Regions from separate parts of the Paenibacillus sp. R-74696 genome, predicted to be linked through region 2. Evidence: riboswitches for the same ligand, from Rfam matches in the RefSeq annotation. Region 2 holds a riboswitch; the other holds the start of a gene.
The links. Region 2 has a riboswitch for cobalamin ahead of metE (5-methyltetrahydropteroyltriglutamate--homocysteine S-methyltransferase). Riboswitches for the same ligand answer to the same signal wherever they lie in the genome.
Positions count from the first base shown of each region.

Region 1: linked by a shared signal. The riboswitch ahead of cobJ (precorrin-3B C(17)-methyltransferase) and the one ahead of metE (5-methyltetrahydropteroyltriglutamate--homocysteine S-methyltransferase) in region 2 are both predicted to bind cobalamin.

Region 1 covers NZ_JBPULM010000045.1:71,984-79,716, forward strand. The annotation lists gene ACSR9A_RS20515 (sirohydrochlorin chelatase) at 1-380, opposite strand, end outside; gene cobJ (precorrin-3B C(17)-methyltransferase) at 405-2,246, opposite strand; cobalamin riboswitch at 2,412-2,561, opposite strand; gene ACSR9A_RS20525 (hypothetical protein) at 2,795-3,064, opposite strand; gene ACSR9A_RS20530 (DUF6376 family protein) at 3,089-3,562, opposite strand; gene ACSR9A_RS20535 (leucine-rich repeat protein) at 3,882-7,733, opposite strand, start outside.
Region 2 covers NZ_JBPULM010000046.1:129,597-137,329, forward strand. The annotation lists gene ACSR9A_RS25130 (AraC family transcriptional regulator) at 1-144, opposite strand, end outside; gene ACSR9A_RS25135 (ABC transporter permease) at 184-930, opposite strand; gene ACSR9A_RS25140 (ABC transporter ATP-binding protein) at 923-1,657, opposite strand; gene ACSR9A_RS25145 (response regulator transcription factor) at 1,941-2,672, shown strand; gene ACSR9A_RS25150 (hypothetical protein) at 2,701-2,832, opposite strand; gene metE (5-methyltetrahydropteroyltriglutamate--homocysteine S-methyltransferase) at 2,881-5,169, opposite strand; cobalamin riboswitch at 5,441-5,633, opposite strand; gene ACSR9A_RS25160 (energy-coupling factor ABC transporter ATP-binding protein) at 5,788-6,657, opposite strand; gene cbiQ (cobalt ECF transporter T component CbiQ) at 6,644-7,465, opposite strand; gene ACSR9A_RS25170 (energy-coupling factor ABC transporter substrate-binding protein) at 7,462-7,733, opposite strand, start outside.

The DNA of each region.
Region 1 (7,733 bases), on a different contig from region 2:
AGCTCGCTTTCCTCTGCCGCAGCGGCTTCGCCAAGGCGGGAGGTCAGAATTTCCAGCACTTGATCGTGAACGCCAATCGGCCGACCATAAATAATATTTATAGCTGGGTAACGCAGCTTTGCCTCATCAATTGCCGCAGGCATATGAAGCTTTGCATGCCCTGCCGAAAATAACGTAATCGGAATAACGGCGATCCGAGTCGCCCCTTTTGATACACAAATATCAAAGCCCTGCTTCATCGTCGGCGTGACAAACTCCAGAAAGCACAGCTCTACCAAATCTGCTTTCAGTGTTGACGCTACAGAGGCGACAAACTCGCGCACCTCTTCATTTCCTCTCTCATCCCGGCTTCCGTGCCCTACAAATAAAACCGCATCCATCTTCCTTCATCTCCCTTGCTGTCGCTAGTCTCCGCACAATGCGTCTTCGATATGAAAAACAGGCAGCTCTTGATAGCGATAGCCTTCTATTTGACCCATCCGTTTGAAAAATTTATGAAAGCGCTCATTCGGATGGCCTTCCGATTTATACAGCGCAATAATGCGTTCAATCAGTGGCACGATTTCATCGGCTGCAATGCCTTCGGCAACCGGCTGCGCCGCATGCGCATTGCGGCCGACGGTTTTGCCGCCGAGGAACAAATCAAATTTGCCACGGCGATACACGATGCCGATATCCTCGTTAACTGCGCCATAACAAGCCATGCCGCAGCCATTGAACCCGACACGCAGCTCCTTCGGCATGGCCATGCCGCCGATCTTCTCTTGCAGTTCATCGGCATAAGGCACCGATTCCGCCTTCTCCAGATTGCAAAAATCGCAAGCCTTCAGTTGCAAAACATCACCGATCGGCGCCAGACTGAGGCCATCTGCACGCAGCTTTGCCGTAACGCTGTCAGGATCAGACGTCGGGATCCGCACAAGCAGATGATGATGCGGTGTATATTCAATCGAGCCCTTCTCGCCAACCGCCTGCGCCAGTGCCACCAGCTGCTGGGGAGTAAAGTTCTTCGTCGCTACACCCGGGCTTACGGCGAACTCCAAAACCGATTGCTGCGTAAATACAGGCAATGGGCTCGCAGCTTCCGCATATGCCGCACTAGGCTCTATACCCTTGCTGCGATCATTAAGCAGTACTGCTTCCATTGCCAAATGAAGTGGCGAGACAGCTGGCATCGCGGCTGACTCCACCTTCGATGAAGCAGCTTTATCAACCGGAGCTGGAGCAGGCTTCACGGGTGCGACTGGAGGTGCTATGGCTACGGCTACGCCGCCGCCTTGCCCATTTTCATTTCTCGGCTGGTCTGGCACCGCCATTTGCGGCTCTTCCCGCTCCACCAAAGGGTCCGTCGCATCATATTCATCCTCAGGATAGTCTCCATCACCTGAGAGCTCCGGCATTCCTGCCGTATGAAGTGCCCACGGCTCATTCTTCTCTTGCAGACGCTGGTGAGGCTTCAAAGGCTGCGCGCCTTCACCCAGCGTATATTTGCGCTGATAGCCACGCGGCGTAATCATCAGCCCATCATAATTAACGGTTGTGGAGTTGCCAATAACGACCGTTGTCAGCATGCCGATATCATGATCAAGCATACGGGCAAGCGTCGTCACGACAATATCCTCACGGTCGCGATACGCGCTTTTCACAATACCAACCGGCGTATCTGGCGAACGGTATTTGAGCAAAATACGCTGCGTCTCCACGATTTGCCGTGTTCTTCTGCCGCTGCGCGGGTTATAAAGCGCAATGACGAAATCCGCTTGTCCAGCCGCTTCTACTCTGCGCGCTATCAGCTCCCAAGGGGTCAAATGATCGCTTAGGCTGATCGTGCAAGCATCGTGCATAATCGGTGCGCCGAGCAGGGACGCTGTCGAGTTAATGGCGGAAATGCCGGGAATGACTTCAACCTCTACCCCGCCATTACGCTTCCAGCCCTTCTCAATCAGCACCTCATACACGAGTCCTGCCATACCGTACACGCCCGCATCGCCGCTTGATATAACGGCAACCTTCTTGCCGTTCTCCGCCTGGCGCACCGCTTCCTGCGCCCGGCTGACCTCCTCCGTCATCCCTGTCCGCACAATCGCCTGATCGCTGATTAGCTCCCGAATCAAGTCCACATACGTGTTATAGCCGATGACTATATCGCTCTCCTGAATCGCTTCACGGGCGCGTTTCGTAATATGCTCGAAGCTCCCTGGGCCGAATCCGATAATTAACAGCTTGCCGACGCCTGCTTCACTCATTGATGCCCAACTCCTTCTATGTAGCAATTTACAATTTCTATCCAACAAAAAAAGCACCTCTAACGCTATGTGTTAGAAATGCTTGAAAAGACCAATGTCCTTGTTAAACGCAGACAGCGAAGGGCCATCCAATCTCTAACACCTTCCTAATATCCACGTAGGTTTACAGTGTCGTTGAAATAAGCAGGTCTCCTGGCTTTGAAGCGTCAGTCGCTTCATACAGTGGCGGGTCCGCGCCGGTCTCTCACCGACTTCCCTATTAAGTCAACTTGGGCGCCTTGCACGCCTGCTGACACTTATTCCCTTCCTATTAAATTGTAATCTTAATGATAACATTAGATTGTATGATCGACAAGTGCGTTTATGCCATCAGCCTAGACGCAAATAGAGCCAGCGCAAGCACGGACTGCATGTCCAGGCTGGCGCCAGCTCTATTTTTCAAAATATAAGAATTTATAAGTTTTGCACTTATAAATGGGCTTATATTGCATCCTCGAAACGGCAGCTTTGCCGTCAGAGGACGGCTTCAGCCATATACGCGTAAAGGTTTATTTCTTCTCCAGTGTTTCCCAAGCCGCTTTCACGAGGGAATCAAACAGCTCATCATCCTCTTCCAACTCATCCTCGACCGCTAAAAGATCTTCTTCCTTGCCCGATTCATTCAGAAAAAATAAACCGTAGCCCCACTCAGTCGCCTTGCGGCTGTGAAGGGCAATTTCGTATTGGTTCGTCTGGCCCTCTACTTCAAAATGAACCTTGCCCACGAAACCAGATTCCTTAGAGTTCGTCATGCTAGCATGCAAAATATTTACTTTCATCTTTCATTCTTCCTCTCTTTACCGTTACGACACCAGCTGCTGAAGTTGATTTACTTGATTTAACAGCTCGTTGATTTTGTTAATCGTATTTGGAATTTCCGTTGCGTCAACCAATGCTTTGCCGTCTTCGATCTGCTTCAGCACCTCATCAATGCTTTCCTGCAGCTTCAAATTATAATCGACCACGGTCTGATGGACATCCTTGGCAAAATCCGGCGCTTGCAGCTCGCCAAACTGCTTAATCGAGTCCTGCACAGCTACCAGCTGCTCCTTATAATCGGCGCGTGCACTCGCATCGTTTACGGCTTGCTCCGCAAGCTGCGTCGCCTGCTCGCTGAAGCTTGTCAGTGTCTGCATGTACGAAGCCGCCCCCGTCACATAGTCGGCCGAGCTCGATACGGAATTGACCGCCTGCTTGGCATCCTCGAATAACGAGCATCCTCCTAATAATAACATTCCAATGATTAAAAGTATGCTTTTTCCTGAACGAATGGTCATGTTTAATCTCTTCCTTTCCGCCTGTATGGCACAGAGCACTATTTATACGGCATAAGCGTCCAAACGGTTGCATTTCGTCTTATTAATAAGCTTGTCCATCATTTATGTGGGCTATAAGATCAAATGAGACAAAAACAGCCCGATGATTTCGTGGATTTCATTTAGACCATTTTCTTGTCAACCGATATTTCACACTTATCTGCCAGTTACTTGTACGACAAAAAGGAGCTGCCACGAGGCAAGCTCCTTCACTATCGTTTTACAGATGATTCTATGAATGAGTATTTCGATTCATTTTGAATTGATTTCTTTGCTTGATTTAATCGATAAAATTTACATATTGCAGGAACCTTTTCAGTATAACCGCTGCCTGCGCCCTCGTTACATTCTCCCTCGGGGCAAAGCGTCCGTCTTCCATTCCTTTTATAATGCCGTCTTCCGATGCTCGGACTACCGCAGCTTGCGCCCATGAAGAAATGGAGTCTCGATCCGTGAAAGCATCCAGATGGCCTCCCTTTTGCCCACCGCTACTGGTTCCATGGCTGGTGAAGGTTAAGGCGCCAGCAATCACAACGGCCATTTGCTCGCGGGTAATTGGATCGTTAGGCGCAAAACGGCCGGCACCGATGCCGCTAACCAGCCCGCTAGCCACTGCCGCATTTACTGCAGATGCATACCATGCGGATGCAGGGACATCCGCAAAACGATCACCGCCCTCGCTCTCCTTCACGGATAGCCCTAGCGCACGAACGAGCAAGGCTGAGAATTCTGCTCGTGTAATGGTTCCTTCTGAGTCAAAACGGTCGGCCGCCACGCCGTTCACCAGCAGCTTGGACGCCAGATGCTCCACATCCGCTTTCGCCCAGTGTCTGGTTAAATCGGCGAACGTTCGGGCTTGCACATTTACGACTGTGTACAAGCTGTTATGTGGCACGTTCAGAATCGCTTCGTTAGTGCCGTCTGGACCGGTTTCCATCTTTGCCGGAACAAAAACGACGGTTCCGTTTTCCGGGATATACTGAACGGCAACCAGGTTACCGTTTGTGTTCTCTCGGTCCAACTTAATGGTCCGGATCGAGTACGATCCGCCATAGTCGTGCACCTCCAACATTTGCCCGTTTGCTTCGACCATCACCTTGTAGTCAATGACGTCGGCGAAAACAGTAAAACCTTGGGAAACCCCGATCCGATTGATCTCTTGTCGAATATGCTCGCCGGCCAGCTCCTGTATGATGTTCACGGTCAAATTCGATATTTCCGCGTCGAGACGCTCCGCCAAGCCGATCAGATCGATCGCGCTTAACCGCAATTGGTAGCTAGAATTGTTCAACCTCACCTCGATAATGGTATTAGGATTAGCTTTGACCATATCCGCGATCCAGTCAGCTTGAAACTGTGCCTGTAACGCTTGCTCCCGATTGCCGATTGTAATGCTGACAAACGGTTTCATCGCATCTTTCAGGAGTTCCAGCACTTGCTCCCTCGTCCGTTCGGGGAGGAAGACTTGCTCGATCACCGTGCCGTCCAAACGCTTGACTTGTTTGATGTCGGATGGATCGACGAGAATTTTAATCCCGCCATTCGAATCTAACTTCACAGTCGTCCCCGATGTGACCGGTCGATTGCCGTTATCCGACGAAGACGGGGTTGAAATCCCAGTAACAGTGATGGTTTTCACTGCTTCATTGCCTGCTTCGTCTAGGGCATAAACGGTATAGTCGCCGTTGGCAGTAATGGTGAATTGAGGTGTGGCCAAAATATCGGTTCCCTTCGTTCCACCGGCAAAATCAACCCCACTAAGACTTCCAGGCAGCCAACGGAGCTGCGTCAGCGCATTTCCCGCAGCTCCGCCGTACACGCTTGCAATCACACTGATCGCTTTACGTTCCGATCCGTTCGGTGCAACCGTCATGGCAACTTCGGGCGGTATCGCCACGATACGTATTCCGTTCGCGTCCGGTGCTACGTAAGTTAGCGAAGCGGGGCGTCCGCTGGAGGTGCGAACGATGCTTGCACCGTTCGGGAGCTCTAATGATGCAGCAACTTCAATTCCGTCAACATCCGCGAGCCCAGCAGGAACTTCGAATTCGAAAGTAAGTTTTGTCACTGCCTCGCCGCGCGCTCCCATATATGGGGCATATACCGTCTGAGTGGCGGAATTGTCTCCAACCATGATCGGAACGACCGGTGTCCCTATCACGGTTACTTCATATCCGTAAAATACCGTAAAGCGAAGCGTGTCGCTCGTTCCGTACAAATCATTGGCCGATGCGGTTAGCACCATCCCTACCCAAGCAGCTTCAAATACCGCCATAGCATCGTTCAAACTGACAGTAGCTTCATCCAAACGAGTCTGAGATTGATTTTCCGCATCGTCGGCAATAGCCTGCGCTGCATCTATCACGGTCTGCAGGGCAGCGCGGTCTCCTGCCGAAATCTGCCCTACATCCGTACCTTGCGGATGATCCGTCAACGCCTGCTGCGCCGCCGTGATCGCCGTCCCCAGCGCCGTTGGAATACCTGCTTGTATAACAGCAGCATTAAAGACTTGAACCGCTGAATTTAACTGGTTAACTGCCGTATCCAGTTGATCCTGCGTGTAATTGCCCGCGTTATCGAGAATCTGCTGCGCCGCATCCATCGCATTTTCCAGCGCGGTGCGAGTTCCTGCTGACACCTGCCCCACGTTCTCCCCTTGCGGATGATCCGTCAACGCCTGCTGCGCCGCCGTGATTGCCGCGTCCAGCACCGTTGGAACACCCGCTTGTATAACAGCAGCATTAAAGACTTGAACCGCTGAATTTAACTGGTTAACTGCTGTATCCAGTTGATCCTGTGTGTAACTGCCCGCGTTATCGAGAATCTGCTGCGCCGCATCCATCGCAGTTTCCAGCACGGTGCGAGTTCCTCCCGATGTCTGCCCTACATCCGTACCTTGCGGATGATCCGTCAACGCCTGCTGCGCCGCCGCGATTGCCGCGTCCAGCGTCGTTGGAATGCCCGCTTGTATAACAGCAGCATTAAAGACTTGAACCGCTGAATTTAACTGGTTAACTGCCGTATCCAGTTGATCCTGCGTGTAATTGCCCGCGTTATCGAGAATCTGCTGTGCCGCATCCATCGCAGTTTCCAGCACGGTGCGTGTTCCTGCCGAAGTCTGCCCTACATCCGTACCTTGCGGATGAGTCGTTAACGCCTGCTGCGCCGCCGTGATCGCCGCGTCCAGCGCAGTCGGAACACCCGCTTGTACAACAGCGGCATTGAAGATTTGAACTGCTGAATTTAACTGGTTAACTGCCGTATCCAGTTGATCCTGCGTGTAATTGCCTGCGTTATCAAGAATCTGCTGTGCCGCATCCATCGCAGTTTCCAGCACGGTGCGAGTTCCTGCCGAAGTCTGCCCGACATCCATACCTTCTGGATGATCCGTCAACGCCTGCTGTGCAACCGTGATCGCCGCCCCCAGCGCCGTCGGAATACCCATTTGTATAACAGCAGCATTAAAGACTTGAACCGCTGAATTTAACTGGGTAACAGCCGTATCCAGTTGATCCTGCGTGTAATTTCCCGCGTTATCAAGAATCTGCTGCGCCGCATCCATCGCAGTTTCCAGCACGGTGCGAGTTCCTGCCGAAGTCTGCCCTACATCCGTACCTTGCGGATGAGTCGTTAACGCCTGCTGCGCCGCCGCGATCGCCGCGTCCAGCGCAGTCGGAACACCCGCTTGTACAACAGCGGCATTGAAGATTTGAACCGCTAAATTTAACTGGTTAACTGCCGTATCCAGTTGATCCTGCGTGTAATTGCTCGCGTTATCAAGAATCTGCTGCGCCGCATCCATCGCAGTTTCGAGCGCGGTGCGCGTTCCCGCTGACACCTGCCCCACGTTCTCCCCTTGCGGATGATCCGTCAACGCCTGCTGCGCCGCCGTGATCGCCGCGTCCAGCGCCGTCGGAATACCCGCTTGTATAACAGCGGCATTAAAGATTTGAACCGCTGAATTTAACTGGTTCACTGCCGTATCCAGTTGAGCTTGCGTGTAATTGCTCGCGTTATCAAGAATCTGCTGCGCCGCATCCATCGCAGTTTCGAGCGCGGTGCGCGTTCCCGCTGACACCTGCCCCACGTTCTCCCCTTGCGGATGATCCGTCAATGCCTGCTGCGCCGCCGT
Region 2 (7,733 bases):
TGATATGACATACATAATTTCAACAGCGCTATGCTGATGGTAAGCCATTTCGAAGCCATTCCATTCCTTAAAATAATAGGCTACCACTCGCGGATACTGCTCGGCCTGCATTAATTGCCCCTGAAAAATACCCCTTCTTTCCACTTCATCGTCCCTCCTCTAAGTAAACACCTTCCAAGCTGCTTACAGCAGCCTGCCGTTATCTTTAGCGAACCACAGCCGCATCGTCAGCATGCTGAGCACAATTGACGTCAGCGACGACGAAGCCGACATCGCAAATACAATCAATATTTGATAGCGGACCGCCTCAATCGGGTCTGCCCCGGCGACGATCATCCCAGTCATCATGCCTGGCAGCTGCACGAGTCCGACCGTCTTCATGCCGTCCAGCGTGGGAATGAGACTGGAGCGCACCGCCCGGCGCACCGCTTGGCGAATCGCCTGCTTCGCCGTCGCTCCAAGCGCCAGCAGCGTCTCAATCTCTCCCCGCGACGCTTCAAGCTCCCGTTTCATATGGTTTAAATAGAGGCCGCATACGATCATAGAGCTGCCGATAATCATCCCACTGACCGGAATGATATACCTTGGCTCAGCCTCAATAATGCGAAGCGAGAGCAGCAAGGCGAGCGTTACCGCCTCCGTGCCTGCCAATGTAAGCGCTATGCGCAGCCGGATGCCCTTAACCGGTATGGCGCGGGAGCCGGCATTCCATGACGCAACCGTAATCATTGAAATAATAATGAGCACAATAAAAATCGGATGATTCGTCTCAAAAATAAAATGCAGCAAAAAACCGATAAACAGCAGCTGCACAGCGGAGCGAAGCGTACCTGTAATAATCTCCTTCTCCAGGCCGAGCTTTTGCTTCATTGAAATAAATGTCGTAATGGCGACAAATACCAGCGTGCAGGCGAGCGCAATATTATTCATGCGGCTCTTCCCCCTGCTCCGGCGCATGCTGACTATCTAAAAAGCTGCGCGCCTGCTCCGACCCGGGATTTCTGAAAAAAGCTTCCGTTGCGCTTTGCTCCAGCAGCCTGCCTTCCGCCATAAACCAGATACGCCCGCTTATTTGCCGTGCCTGCTCTAGATGATGAGTAATCCAGATGAATGCCGTGCCTTCCTTCGAGCACCATTCGCTTAGAAACTGCTCTACCTGCCGCTTGCTCTTCGGATCAAGCGATGAAGTCGTCTCATCCAGCAGCAGCAGCGGGGAACGGAGCACTAATGCCCGCGCAAGGGCTGTCCTTTGTTTTTCCCCGCCAGACAAGCTTTCCGCCTCTTTGCTCCATTCGATATGCCCAAGGCCAATGCCTTCCATACAGCGCCTCGCCAGCGCTTCATCAAACGGCTTCCCTTGCAGCTCGCTTACCGCTCGCAAGTTGTGCTCGACCGATCCCGGCAGCATGACCGGCGTCTGAGCAACGTAACACACGATGCGCCGCCACTCCTCGGGCTTCCACTCGCTGCTTGTCCGTCCTTTCAGCAATAGCGTTCCCGCATCCAGCTCACCAAGCAGCGACACGATTCGCAGCAGCGTGCTTTTGCCCTGACCGGATGTGCCCAGCAGCGCAATACGCTCCCCAGCCTGCACCTGTGCTGTAATCCCTTCAAAAATCCATTCGGGATGTTTTCTATATTTTGATACGTTATTCAATGTTAATAAGGGGGCCACCTAGCTCTCTCCTTCATCCATAGCCTGCATTTCACCATTATACTCTGCTCCCCGTCTGCTCGAAAGAGGACAGCCTGACGACGATTGGGAGCAGCAGCCGTACTGTATCCGCACTCATAGGCAATTGTGTCTTTTTCGCGACTACCCTTCGGCTAATGTGGCAAGAAACGGAGGTTTTTTAGTTGACAACAATGGGGGTCGCATGCAATGATAATGATAATTGTTATCAGTAATGAATTTAAACATAAAGATGAGGTGTTGAGCCATGGCATTTCAGCAACCATATAGCATTCTGATTGTTGATGATGAGGAGCATATCCGCAAGCTGCTCAAGTTATTTTTGAAAAAAGAAGGCTGGATCGTCGAAGAAGCCTCCGACGGCATCAACGGCTTGTTTAAGGCAATGCAATACAATTATTCAATGATTTTGCTGGACCGTAATATGCCGGGGATGGACGGGCTTGAATTTTGCCGCGAGCTCAAGAAGAAAAAATCGACACCCGTCATTATGCTTTCCGCCTGTGGCGAAGAGGATGACCGGCTCGACGGCTTCCAAGCGGGCTCCGACGATTATGTCGTTAAGCCATTCAGCCCGCGCGAGCTGATGTACCGCATTAAGGCGATCATTCGCCGCACCTCGGAGTTTGCTTATCGCGCCTTGCAGCGCAAGCAGACACCTGATCTTACGCTGCCAGGACTCGTGTTCGATTATGATTCGAGGCAAGTGATTGCCGGAAACAGCAAGGTAAAGCTGACGTTCCGCGAATATGAGCTGCTCAGGTTTATGGCAGCCAACATCAATCAGCCCATTTCCCGCGAGGATTTAATGCGGCGAATTTGGGGCTATCAATCGCTCGGCGATTACCGGACGATTGATACCCATGTAAAGCGGATCAGAGAAAAGCTGAACCGCGTCCACCCCGAATCTGCCTCCTTGATTCAGACGGTATGGGGCATTGGCTATTGCCTGATGAATCCCGCGGCAGAGACCATTTAGGCGGGCGGCTGCAGCAGGCAGAATTGCATTACCTGTCTATATTGGCCTGTTTTCCTGCCTGCCATGTCCCCGCTCCCCCGGCTTTGACCATCCCCGCTTCAAATAAAGCAAAAGCTCCGCATGCGCCAATCAGCGCAAGCGGAGCTTTTTTAATATTCATACCCTATGAACAACGATACGAATCGTCCTGATCATTACAATTACTTCATTACTTAGCCAGCTGCTCCCGTACTTGCTCGGTCGCTTGGATCATGTTGCGCAGCGATGCTACTGTCTCATCTACACCACGAGTCTTAAGTCCGCAGTCCGGGTTAATCCAGAACAATTCTGGCTCAAGCACGTTCAGGGCGCGTTTGATCATCGATGTCATTTCCTCTACTTCCGGCACGCGCGGGCTGTGAATGTCGTATACGCCAAGGCCAATACCCAGCTCATACGTGTGCTCCTCGAAGCTGTGAATCAGCTCGCCGTGGCTGCGGGATGTTTCAATGGAGATAACATCGGCATCGAGCGCGCGAATGGAATCAATAATGTCATGGAATTCACAATAGCACATATGCGTGTGAATTTGCGTCGTATCCTTAACGTCAGAAGTGGACAAGCGGAAGGAAAGCACCGCCCAGTTCAAATATTGCTCCCAATCTTCACGTTTAAGCGGCAAGCCTTCACGAAGGGCTGGCTCATCCACCTGAATCATTTCAATGCCTGCTTCCTCCAGCGCCTTCACTTCTTCTGCCAGGGCAAGTGCGATTTGGTAAGCAACCTGCTCACGAGTCAAATCACTGCGGACAAACGACCAGTTCAAAATCGTAATCGGGCCTGTCAGCATGCCTTTCACCGGCTTAGAAGTCAGCGACTGGGCATAAACGGTTTCTTCGACAGTCATCGGCTTGCTGAACTGCACATCGCCGTAAATGACTGGTGGTTTTACGCAGCGTGAGCCATAGGATTGCACCCAGCCATTTTTCGTGAAAGCAAAGCCTTCCAGCTTCTCTCCAAAAAACTCAACCATATCCGTACGCTCAAATTCCCCATGAACGAGCACATCAAGGCCGATCTCTTCCTGCAGCTTGATCCAATGCTGAATCTGCTCCTTAATGAATACGCGGTACTGCTCCTCGCCCAAATCACCACGGCGCCATTGCTGCCTTGCTTGGCGTACTTCCGCCGTTTGCGGGAAGCTGCCGATTGTTGTTGTCGGCAGGAATGGCAGCTGCCAGCGTTCCTTCTGGCTCACTTGACGCTCTGCAAATACCGCTTTGCGCTCCGACGGCTGTGCATTGATGCTCGCTACAGCGGCATGAACGCTTGCACGGCCACGGGACGGCGATGCGGCAAGTGCAGCCAAAGCGGCTGCATTGCGATCAAACGCCTCTTTTACCGCTGCTTCTCCTTCATTCAGCGCAGTTGCAAGAACGGAAATTTCCTCCAGCTTCTCATTGGCATAGGCCAGTGCGCCTGCAAGCTCTGCTGGCAGTGCCGTTTCAAGAGCCGCCGATACAGGTACATGCAGCAGGCTGCAAGAGGAGCTTACAATTAGGCGGTCGTTTGGCACGACTTTAGCAATGCGGGCAAGCAGCGCTTTGCGCTCCTGAAGATCCGCCCGCCAAATGTTGCGGCCATCAATAACGCCTGCACCCAGCACTTTATCCTGCGGGAAGCCGATCGACTCAAGCTGCTGCAGGTTCTTTTCAGCGCCAGCTGTGAAGTCCAGGCCTAAGCCCTGTACAGGCAAAGCCGCGATTGCAGCATAATGCTGAACCGATTCGAAATACGTTTGCAGCAGCAAATTGAGCTTAGGTGCAGCTTCATGAAGCTGTGCATAAATGCTTTGAACAAGCGCCAAATCTGCATCAGAAACATCTGTTACGAGCGAAGGCTCGTCAATTTGTACCCACTGTACGCCTTCTTGCTCCAGCTCGCGCAGCACCTGTGCATACAGCGGCACATACTGGGCAGCAACCGTAGCAAGCTCAGAAGCGGCATAACCTTTAGAAAGCTTGAGGAATGTATAAGGTCCAACAATGACTGGTTTGCCTTCGATGCCCAGCTTTTCCTTTGCCTCGCGGTAAGCGATCAATGGACGGTTCTCGGTCAGAGCCGGCGTAATGCCCTTCAGCTCAGGAACAATGTAGTGATAGTTCGTATTGAACCATTTCGTCATCTCGGATGCCGACGCCGTTTTATTGCCTCTCGCCATGGCGTAATAGGTCGTTACCGATACAGGGCCGCCTGTGTAACCAAAGCGCTCAGGCACGACGCCAAACATAGCAGCTGTATCAAGGATATGGTCATAATACGAAAAATCATTTACCGGAATGAGATCAATTCCGGCCTGTTTTTGCAATTGCAGATGGTTTAGACGAATCGTCTCCAGCTGTTTCAAGAAATCCGCTTCCGCAAGCTTGCCGCTCCAGAACGCCTCCAGCGCTTTTTTCCATTCTCTGTTTTCACCGATACGCGGATATCCCAAACTGCTGCTTTTTACTTGACTCATTTTTATTGCCTCCTGTTTTTCATTATTCACCCTAGTGGATGGAAGTTATAATTCTTTGTTATTTCATCAACAAACTCAGATATATGCTTATGGCGTTGCGAGCGAATTTCTTCGCGGCGGCCTTTCCCTATACATCCGATTTGCTGCCAGCCAGAAACGATTAAATACAAAAAGGGACGTCCTACCCTGTACAGAAATGTGGGTAAAGACGCCCCTCGTTTCAACAAACGATGGCTGCCATCTTTAACACCTCCCTATCTCCCGTAGGTAATGCAGTGTATAGAATAAGGCAGGTCTCCTGGCTCCAGCATCATCATCGCTGCGCTCGCCTTCCCGGCATCATGCCAGTGGCTTTATTGTGCAGAACTCCGCTGTTACAGTGGCGGGACCGCGCCGGTGTTGCACCGGACTTCCCTTTTAAGCTCAAGACGTTACGCAAGAGCACCTTATTCCTCGCTATTTAGTTGGTCAATCTTTATTTATACAAGGTAAAACGGTTGTCGCGTTCTTTGGCGGCGCAGCTCGTTTCAGTCCGAGAAATATAGAGAAAGGATGGAAAAATCATATCCTTTCCTACTATTTCAAGCAACATGTATAACTATACACACTTTCGTGTTTTTATACAACAAAAGATTTTACAGCCGCTTTAAATTGTTCGAGCGTGCGCGGCGGCGGCTGTGTTCCCCTCAGCTTGGACGGCAGTGCCTCCCATGCTTCCAGCACCATTGGCAGCGTGAGTCCAAGGCTTCTGAGACGCTCGCCTTCGCGAAATACCGTCTCCGGCGTACCCTCCAATATACAGCGGCCCTCATTCATAATAAAAATCCAGTCCGCCCAAGCATAGGCCATATTCATGTCATGCGTGGCCATAACCGGAGTTATGCCGCTCGCATGAATGCGGTCCAGCTCAGCCATCAGCCGCTGCTCCGATATCGGATCGAGATAAGCAGCCGGCTCATCAAGCAGTACCAGCTCCGGCTCCAGCGCCAGCACGCCGGCAAGAGCGACTCGCTTCTTTTGCCCCAGGCTGAGATGATGCAGCGGCTTATGCGCCAGTTCCTGCAAGTTCAGCTGCTGGATGATACGCCCCGTACGCCTGTTAATTTCCTCTTCATGAAGCCCCGCATTGCGCAGCCCATAAGAAATATCCTCATAAGCGGTATTTAAGATGAGCTGATGCTCCGGGTCCTGAAAAACAAGACCAACGCGCCGTCTCAAGCTGGCAAGCTCTCTGGGCTTATAAGAAAGCGGATCGCCGCGCCAGCTGACATAACCGGATTGCGGACGATTAATGCCAATAAGCTGCAAAAAAAGTGTCGACTTGCCCGAGCCATTATGCCCGCACAGCGCTACCTTCTTGCTTGCTGGAATGCGCAGCTCAAGCCCGTTTAAAGCGGCCTTGTCCGTTCCGGGATATGCATAGCTTACGCTGTTCATTTCCATAATGGTTGATGTCTGATCGTTGCCTGCCAGCTTATTCACCTCCATACCGAAGCCATAGCTCTGCTGCCAGTAAAATGATTATGCCTAGCCCAGCTTCCGCCCAATATCGGAGGCGAACCGTCCGCTTTACAGCAGGAGCAAGGCGGATCTCATTCGTAAATCCTCTTGCCATTAGCCCATTCGAAAGCCCCTTGTATCGATGCATCGTCTTGACGAAGAGCCGCACGGCAATAGCTGCCGTACCCTGCAGCTTTCCTCTAAAACCATGTTGACCGCCCCGTGCGCGCTGCGCGATCAGCATAGCCCCCGCCGTATCCAGCAGCAGAAAGATGAAGCGATACATAATGATCATGAGCTCCAGTACAATTTGCGGCATTTTCAACCGCTTCAGCACCTGCAGCAGCTCGGGAAACGGGGTAGTCAAGGTGATGAAAAACATGCAAGCCAGGCAAGCAAGAATACGCGTAAAAATAGGTCCGGCCAGACCTAAGGATGCCTCCGGCACATACAAGCTGATCGGCTCCCATGAAGCGAGCACCCAGCCTGCTTTCTCAGCTGCCAGGCTTCCTGCTGCGCTGCCGCTGTTACTGCTGCTAGTGAATTCAATAAGCAGCGCTGGCAGGCTGAGAATGAACAGCAAGCAAGAGGAGAAAAGCAGCGCCATATAAAGCCTGGCAGGTACTTTCGCGTAGCCAACCGTCCACAGCATAAGCCATCCAAAAATGGCTAGCTGCACGAGCGGATGAGCGAGATAGGCAAGCAGCAGCAGCAGGGCTGCAAGCCCGCATTTCCAAAAGGCGGATAAATCCCGCAGCCGATTGGAATAAGAAATCGTATCGATCCATTTCATCATTGCTGCTTTGTTTTCTCCGACTTCCCTTTAAATAGGCCAATCACATAGCCGATAATGCCAGCGCCTATCGCAGCTTGCAGCGCGAACAGCATGCTTTCTGTTTCTCCCGGCACCTCTGTCAGCGGAGACGCCCAAGGCTCATAATGGGGCGCAATCGTCTGGATCATTTCCTCCGCTGCCCCATCCGCGCCGCCGAACTCGGCGTTAATGAATATTAATGGCGCAACGGCAAGTAAAACAACAATGGCTAAAATCCAAATATTTTTGG